2 linked regions of the Thiocapsa rosea genome follow. The protein of the gene in region 2 interacts with the protein of the main gene of each other region in a pairwise test. Links are inferred from orthologs where the notes say so. Each region holds a gene or a part of one and is shown on either strand. Other genes may lie near its edges.

Region 1 (4,241 bases), 1.9 Mb from region 2 along the record:
CGCTCTGGTCGGGGTGCTGCTGGTTGATCCGGGGGCTGTTTTGTCGCCCGGTTTCTGGCTGTCGTTCGGCGCCGTGGCGGTGCTCTTGTTCAGTCTCGGCCACCGTCTGCCGAGCCGCGATCTGTGGACGCGCTGGGGTCGCGCCCAGTGGGCCGTCGGGATCGGTCTCTTGCCGCTGCTGTTTCTGCTCTTCGGGCGGGCCTCGCTCATTGCGCCGCCGGTGAATCTGGTGGCCGTGCCGCTCTTCAGTCTGATCCTGCTACCGCTGGTTTTGGTCACCAGTCTGCTGAGCCTCGTTCCCGGACTCGGCGCGGTCTCCGGGTGGCCGTTGCAGTGGACAGCGCATCTGCTCGGGTGGTGTCTGGACGGGCTTGCCTGGATCGCGGCCTTACCATGGGCCGCGATGATGCTGCCCGAGCGTTCGCTCTGGGTCTGGCTGGCCGCAGGCGCCGGTGCTGCGCTGATGCTCGCGCCGCGCGGACTTCCGGGGCGCTGGCTCGGTCTGCTGCTCGTGGTTCCGATGTTCGTCCTGCGCACACCCCAGCCGAGCGACGGCGAGGCGTGGTTTACGCTGCTGGACGTCGGCCTTGGCCTGTCCGCCGTGGTGCGCACCCGCGAGGGCACGCTCGTCTACGATACGGGTCCCGGGTTTCCGAGCGGCTTCGATACGGGCAGCGCGGTGATTGTGCCCTTTCTGGCGGCACAAGGGGTGCGCCGGATCGAGCGTCTGGTCGTCAGCCATGCCGACCGCGATCACGCCGGTGGTCTGGCCGGTTTGGCCAAACGGGTCCCGATCGATCGGATCGACAGCGGAGAGCCGGCGCGTCTGGGTGTGCCGGGTGTCGTGCCCTGCCGGACAGGGGAGGGCTGGGACTGGTCCGGTGTGACGTTTCGGTTCATCCACCCGCCCGATGCAGAGCTCCGCGGCAACGACGCCTCCTGCGTGCTGCGTATGGAGACCGGGGGGCGCTCGATCCTCCTCACCGGCGACATCCAGGCCAGGGTCGAGCGCCGCCTGGCCCGCGACTGGGGGGATGCGCTCGCCAGCGATGTGCTCGTCGCCGGTCACCACGGCAGCGCGACCTCGACGCATCCGGAGTTTTTGGACGCGGTCGCGCCCGGGCTTGTCCTCTACGCCGCGGGGTACGCCAACCATTTCGGCTTCCCCGTCGCCGAGGTGCGCGAGCGGGTCTCGGCGCGCGGCATCCCGGCACTCGACACGGGTCTCGTCGGCGCCATCGAGCTGCGGCTCGGGCTGGACGGCACCATCGAAGGTCCCCGGACATGGCGCGAGCGCGCCGGCCGATTCTGGACCCATCGCGCGGACGGATACCCGAACAACTGAGCCGCGTCGAGACCTGTGTTCGCGGATGCCGACGAAGCCGGTTTCCGAAACCTCTCACGGAGCCACGGAGACGCGGAGCGCACGAAGGACAGATCTCGGATTCTCCGTGCCCTCCGCGTCTCCGTGAGAGTCATTTCGAGCTGGCCCCCGGGTGCCGAGGTTCACTGATTGGCAGCAAGCGATTCATCCGGATCGGTTATACACTGACGCCTTTTCGGCGAGGAGACGAGGGATACATGGCGAAATATCAGGTCTACGGCATCGGCAACGCGTTGGTGGATATGGAATACGAGGTGGACGCGACGGATCTCGGCATCCTGGGGATCGACAAGGGTGTCATGACCCTGGTCGACGAGGCGCAGCAATCGGCCATTATGTCGCATCTCAAGCATCACCAACCGCGTCGCGGGTCGGGCGGATCGGCCGCGAACTCGGTCATTGCGCTCAGCCAGCTCGGCGGGAAAGCCTTCTACTCCTGCAAGGTGGCCGACGACGAGCTGGGTCATTTCTACATGGACGATCTGGTCCGAGGCGGTGTCGACACCAACAACCACACCCGCAAGGACGAGGGACACACCGGGCGTTGCGTCGTCCTGGTCACGCCGGACAGCGATCGCACCATGTGCACCTTCCTGGGGGTCAGCGGCGCCCTGTCCGTCGGGGAGCTGGTCGAGGACGCGCTGCGCGATTCGGAGTGGTTCTACACGGAGGGCTATCTGGTGACCTCGGATGCTGCTCGGGAGGCGTCCATCATCGCGAAGGGGATCGCCGACGCGGCGGGGGTGAAGACCGCCATCTCGTTGTCCGATCCGAACATGGTGAAGTTCTTCAAGTCCGGCCTACTCGAGATGATCGGCTCCGGGGTGGATCTGCTCTTCGCCAACGCGTTCGAGGCGATGGGCATGGCCGGCAGCGAGGACCTCGGTGTCGCGGTGGAGTATCTCAAGGGCATCAGCCGGACCTTCGCCATCACGCGCGGGCCGGACGGTGCTTTGGTCTGGGACGGCGAGCGCCTGATCGAGATCGCGCCGATCAAGGTCAAGGCCGTGGACACGGTCGGTGCGGGGGACATGTTCGCGGGCGCCTTCCTCTACGGTCTCGGGCAAGGCTGGGATTACGCGCGGGCAGGCAATCTCGCTTCCGCGGCTTCGGCGAAGCTGGTGACGAGTCTCGGCCCGAGGATCTCCGCCGACGAGACGCAAGCGATCTTGAGACGGTTCGACAGCTGATCGGTCCTTTTTGAATCTGCGGAGCGGTCGGCAGTTCGAGTCGGTCGGTCGGGGCTAGCATTCGGCTAAAGGATCCTGCTCAGCGTACGAACTTGCTCCAGGGGAGGGTTATCCGCGGACCTGTCGATCGAGAGATCCGCGGCGGTTCGTCATCGACCCGCGGATTTGGAATGATGACCTTGAAGACCGCTGCTCGACCCGCGCCCGGTTTGCCGTCGGGGATGACCCTGTCTATCGCGGTCGGCGAGCCTGTCTCGTCGGGTCATCTCGAGTCTGCGAGCAGCGTGCTGGCGACCCTGCCGTCGGTCGGGGCGCGGATCTCACCCGCGAAGCTGACCGAGATGCTGGAAGCCTTGCTGGCGTGCGATTTGGACGCCGCCGCACGACTGCGAATCCTGCATGCCTGGAAGACACCCTTGCTGGATGCCTGCGAGCACCTCGGCGAGGAGACGGGCGCGCGAACCGGCGGACCCGGATCGCTATTCGAGGGGCGTCTCTATCGGCTGATGTTCCGCAACCTTGCGGCGGCCATCGAGCAGGCCGCAGATCGCCAACGCGCTCCGGACGCCGATTTGAACGCCTGGGCGGTCCGTAACCTGTTCCATTTCTTTCAGCATCAGATCCGACATGCCGCGCGCCTGCAGATCCCGCTTCCCGCCGGATCTTGGCGCGATCTTCATGCCCTGTCGGTGCGGCTCGTCGTGAGCACCAGGTATCTGCGAGCGCCCGAGGGTTCGAGGGAGGCCGGTCTCGACGTCGCACATCAGGGTGTGAAGTCGATCGAGCTGAGATACAAAGAGGTCCTTTTGCTCGGACTCATCGCGCAAGTTTTCGTGACCGCGATCCGGGATCACCTGCAGGGGCTGCGCACTTGGGCGGTCGAAACCCGCTTGGAAAACCCATTCGGTCTGACCGGTCAGCGCGGACTATGGCTGGTGGATCTCGCCGACGACGCCCCGCCATGCGAGTGCACCGGGCCATTGAGCCCTGATTTTCGCGGTTGGGTCTTGTTCCCGCCCGAGGATTTTGTGCGCATGCTCGACTCCGCCCGCCTGTCGGAAGCCTTCGCTCGCGACCGGGGTGTTTGCCCGTCTACCTGTTAAACCGCGCCCAGAGCGACATGCGTCATTTTCATGTTGCGTTTGGCTTCGGAGATGTCCTCGATCTCGGTGAGACGCGGTTTAAACATTCAATATTTTTCAATATTTTAAACCGCGCCCACGCCGACGCTCGTCGGAGCCGGCGCGGCCACGCCAATCCAACAAACGACGCATACTGCACCGGGCGCGGTTTAGGAAGGGTTCGAAAACACGTCAAACACCTCGACAAAAGAGTACCGTTCCCACGCTTGTCGATGTTCTCGTTGTCGTTGTCGTAATCGTAATCGTAATCGGATTCCGCACGACAACGACAACGACAACGACAACGAAAAACTCTGCGACGGTTTGTTCAAGACGGACGGCATCAGGGACTCGATGCCTTCCAGGCACTCGCAGTCGGGATGACTATTCCCGGAAATCACCGTATTTCGAGCACCGCGGGTCGATCGGATATCCGCAGCTCGGCGCCGACTCCGTATAGAATCGCAACCAAGCATTCCTTAGGTTGAAGCGATTCCCTTCCTGACCCATGACGACTCTCCTCGCGATCGATACCTCGGGCGACGC
Region 2 (4,293 bases):
GTCGGCGCGGTATTCGGCGCGGCCTTGGGTCAGGGCGTGGATCGGGGCTGGATCGGCGGTCCGCGGCGACCCGCCTTGACGGGTGCGCAACGGGCACGGGTCCAGGCGCGTTTCTTCGAGACGACCTTCTTGGTGATGGGCCATGTCGCCAAGGCCGACGGGCGTGTCAGCGAGGCCGAGGTCGCCTTGGCGCGTTCCGTGATGGATCGGATGTCTTTGGGTACCGACCAGCGCCGCGTGGCGATCGATCTTTTCAACCAAGGTAAATCGTCCGACTTCGATCTGGCGGGCGCCATCGCTGCGTTGAAGGCCGTCTGCACGGGTCAAGGGACCTTGATTCACCTGTTCCTCGAGGTGCAGCTCCTGACCGCCTATGTGGACGGCGCCCCGACGCCGGACCAGCGGCGCGCGCTCGAGACCATTCGGCGCGGGCTCAACGTCTCGGCCTTCGCCTATCGGCAGCTCGAGAACCTTTTGGTGCTGCAGCAGCGGATGTATGCCGGTGCGACTGGGCAGGCCGGCCGCGGCAGATCCTCGTCAGCGTCAAGACCGGCGCCGCTCGTCAGCGCCTACGCGACCCTGGGGGTCGGCCCCAAGGCGAGCGATGCGGAGATCAAGACGGCGTATCGGCGCCTGATGAGTCAACATCACCCGGACAAGCTGATGGCGAAGGGTCTGCCGGAGGAGGCGATGCGCATGGCTTCGCTGAAGACGCAGGAGATCCGGCGTGCCTACGAGACCATCACGGAGGCGCGGGCGGCCTAGTGCCGAGTGAAAATCCGGCCCGCTTAGGTTAGAGTTCCGTTGCGCCAGGCAAAGCCTGGAAGGAGAGGAAGATAGCGAACGGATAAGCCAATCGGAAACTCCTTTTTGCGACCCACCGGGTGCAAGTCCCGAGCCGGTAAGGAGTGGCCATCCACCGGAACCGAGTGTTGTGTGGTGCGGGAGCGATCCCGCCTGCGAAGCGTACACAGGGGGCGTGCAGGCCGTGTGATGGAGCCCCGTTACTGAGTTCAGCGGAGCCGACGTATTCGGAACACCGGAAGGCAACAGTTTCGGCATCGTAACGGCCTGATGTCGAGACTCCGCCGGGGTCTAAGAGCAGGGCATGTACGCACGGGTCGTCCAGGAACCTGGGAGCGCTCAGTTGCTCCTTGCCCGAGACGCGGCGCGGGCACCGCGTAAGAAGCCGCCCCGGCCCGACGGCGCTGGTCCGGCCGACGGGAGCGAACAGGACCGACGGCAAGGTAGCGCCAAGCGAAGGCAACGAAGTGCGGCGCGATGGCGACTGAGCAGTCAGAGTCGGCTGATAGTACCGTTGAGCGTGGGGAACGCACCCGAGCGGACCCATGGGAGGGAAGCGGCCGATCGGTTGAGACACCTTCTGAAGGGACGATGGCGTGAACATCGAGTCACCTGACCATCTGAACAGAACGACAGGAGATCGCGACATGGGCTGAATGGTCCATCGGGTGTGCGACAGTTGTCGTGCAGCGAGCGCTCAACCGAGGAGCCGGATGCGGTAGTCCCGCACGTCCGGATCTGTGGGAGCCGCGGGTGGGTAACCACCCGCGGCCACCCGGTCACTTTCAACATCAAAATGGATCCGGGCCGAGGCGCGTGTGCCGCGGTAAGCGAGATCTTAGGGGACACCAGCATGACGCCTGATCTGATCGCACCGTCCATCCTCTCGGCGGATTTCGCCCGGCTCGGCGAGGAGGTCGACAATGTGCTCGCCGCCGGGGCGGACATCGTCCATTTCGACGTGATGGACAACCATTACGTGCCGAACCTGACCATCGGCCCTCTGGTTTGCGAGGCGCTGCGCAAGCACGGCGTGACCGCGCCGATCGACGTGCATCTGATGGTGAAGCCGGTCGATCGGATCATCCCGGACTTTGCCGCCGCGGGCGCGACCTACATCACCTTCCATCCGGAGGCGAGCGAGCACATCGACCGCACCCTCCAGTTGATCCGCAGCGAGGGCTGTAAGGCCGGTCTGGTCTTCAACCCGGCCACATCGCTGAGCTATCTCGATTATGTGATGGACAAGATCGACATGATCTTGCTGATGTCGGTGAACCCCGGCTTCGGCGGACAGAGCTTCATCCCGGCGACGATGGACAAGCTGCGCGCCGCGCGCAAGATGATCGACGCCTCCGGGCTCGACATTCGGCTCGAGGTCGACGGCGGCGTGAAGGCGGACAACATCGGCGAGATCAAAGCGGCTGGCGCGGACACCTTCGTCTCCGGCTCCGGGATCTTCGGCAAGGGCCGTGACAGCGATCCGCATCGCTACGACAGCATTATTCGTGAGATGCGCGAGCAGATGGATCGCTGAACCGCGTCCGGGGCTGAGGTCGGGGTGGGGGTTTGGTCGATGCGGCTATACTTCCCGTCGCGATTCGAGTCGACGCGGTTCAGGTGATAAAGGGCCTGAATGGTGTGTCCGATTGTGTTGCTGAGTCTGGAGCTGTGACCGCATGCTGCGACCGAAGATGATCCTGATCGATGTGGATGGCACGCTGGTGGACAGCGTCCCGGATCTGACCTTTTGTGTCGACGCCATGATGGCGCGGCTCGGTCGTCCGCCCCACGGGGAAGCGGCCGTGCGGAATTGGGTCGGGAACGGCGTCGAGCGTCTGGTGCGCCGGGCGTTGATCGGACAGCTCGACGGCGAGCCGGACGAGGCGGATTTCGAGGCGGCGCTCCCGATCTTTCTGGAGCTCTATGCGGAGAACACCTCCAAGCGCTCGGTGCTCTATCCGGGCGTGATCGAGGGCATCTCCTTCATGAAGGGGGCGGGTTATCAGCTCGGTTGCGTGACCAACAAGGCGGCTCAGTTTACCGAGCCATTGCTGCGTGATCTGGGGATCCGCGAGAATTTCGGCCTTGTGGTGAGTGGTGATACGCTACCCAAGAAGAAGCCGGATCCCATGCCGTTGTTGCACGCGGCACAACACTTCGGTGTCGAGCCTGCAGACGCGCTCATGATCGGCGACTCGGTGAGCGACGTGAAGGCCGCGCGCGCTGCGGGCTTCGGGATCATCTGCATGAGTTACGGTTACAACCACGGTCATGATATCCGCGAGGCCAAGCCCGACGCGGTGATCGACTCCATGGTCGAGCTCAAGCAATTTCTGGCCGCGTAATATTTTCGAGCGCGTAGGATGGGTAGAGCGAAAGCGAAACCCATCCTCCAGACTGCTCCAGTGCAGTACGACAGATGTGTCGAGACTGTTCGTTGTCGTTGTCGTCATCGTCATCGTCATCGTCATCGTATCGATGGTCGATGACGACAACGACAACGACAACGAAAATGATCTCGTACGGTCTCGGAATCTCTGCACCGCTCCACTAACCACTAACCACTAACCACTAACCACTCTATGAAAACTGGGACGATGCGAGCGATGAACGGGTGGCGATGGCGAGGTTGAGACCGCGTTCCGACCTGCCTTGAATCCCATTGCTCGGAGACCCCGATGACCCCCGCTGCCTTTAGCGCCCTCGCCGACCAGGGCCACAACCGTATTCCGATTCTGCGCGAGGTCCTTGCCGACCTCGACACGCCGCTCAGCGTCTATCTCAAGCTCGCCGAGGGGCCTTACTCCTACCTGCTCGAATCCGTGCAGGGCGGGGAGAAGTGGGGGCGTTATTCCATTATCGGCCTGCCCTGTCGCACCCTGCTGCGGGTGAGCGGCCACGAGATCCGCGTCGAGCGTGACGGCGCGGTCATCGAGTCCGTCGAGACGGCCGATCCGCTGGCCTGGATCGACGCCTACCAGCAGCGTTTCAAGGTTGCGGACCTGGCCTGCCTGCCGCGCTTTACCGGCGGTCTGGTCGGCTATTTCGGCTACGACACCATTCGCTACATCGAGCCGCGTCTGGCGACCTGCCCCAACCCTGATCAACTGGGTACGCCGGACATCCTGCTGATGGTCTCCGACGAGGTGGTCGTCTTCGACAATCTCAGCGGGCGGATGTACATCATCCTGAACCTTGATCCGAGCGCCGGGGATACCCTGGAGGCCGGCGAGGCGCGCATCGATGCGCTGTGCGAGCGGATGCGCAGCGGCGCTCCGCGGCGCTCGTCCGAGCCGGGGCGCACGGTGAGCGAGGCCGACTTCGTCTCCGGCTTCACCGAGGACGGGTTCAAGCACGCCGTCGAGCGCATCAAGGGCTACATCCTGGCCGGCGACTGCATGCAGGTCGTCATCTCGCAGCGTCTCTCCATCCCCTTCCAGGCGCCGCCGCTGGATCTCTATCGTGCGCTGCGCGGGCTCAATCCGT

The links. The genes of interacting proteins can lie anywhere in the genome.
Region 1: the proteins of rpe (region 2) and BDD21_RS14150 interact in binary tests that used the Escherichia coli proteins (3 or more experiments, as listed by UniProt). The link is inferred for Thiocapsa rosea from one-to-one orthologs.

What each region holds. Positions count from the first base shown.
Region 1 is NZ_RBXL01000001.1:3,158,662-3,162,902, forward strand. Bases 632-3,577 are described here. They hold BDD21_RS14150 (adenosine kinase), read left to right. Parts: upstream 632-1,581; coding sequence 1,582-2,574; downstream 2,575-3,577. Other genes in these bases: BDD21_RS14145 (DNA internalization-related competence protein ComEC/Rec2), read left to right, coding at 632-1,345; BDD21_RS14155 (hypothetical protein), read left to right, coding at 2,745-3,577. In the rest of the region: more of BDD21_RS14145, read left to right, coding at 1-631; more of BDD21_RS14155, read left to right, coding at 3,578-3,677; tRNA (adenosine(37)-N6)-threonylcarbamoyltransferase complex dimerization subunit type 1 TsaB, read left to right, coding at 4,204-4,241. UniProt on the Escherichia coli protein: Catalyzes the ATP-dependent phosphorylation of fructoselysine to fructoselysine 6-phosphate. Functions in a fructoselysine degradation pathway that allows E.coli to grow on fructoselysine or psicoselysine.
Region 2 is NZ_RBXL01000001.1:1,226,507-1,230,799, reverse strand. Bases 502-3,499 are described here. They hold rpe (ribulose-phosphate 3-epimerase), read left to right. Parts: upstream 502-1,657; coding sequence 1,658-2,341; downstream 2,342-3,499. Other genes in these bases: trpE (anthranilate synthase component I), read left to right, coding at 3,486-3,499; BDD21_RS05700 (phosphoglycolate phosphatase), read left to right, coding at 2,484-3,152; djlA (co-chaperone DjlA), read left to right, coding at 502-765. In the rest of the region: more of djlA, read left to right, coding at 1-501; more of trpE, read left to right, coding at 3,500-4,293. UniProt on the Escherichia coli protein: Catalyzes the reversible epimerization of D-ribulose 5-phosphate to D-xylulose 5-phosphate.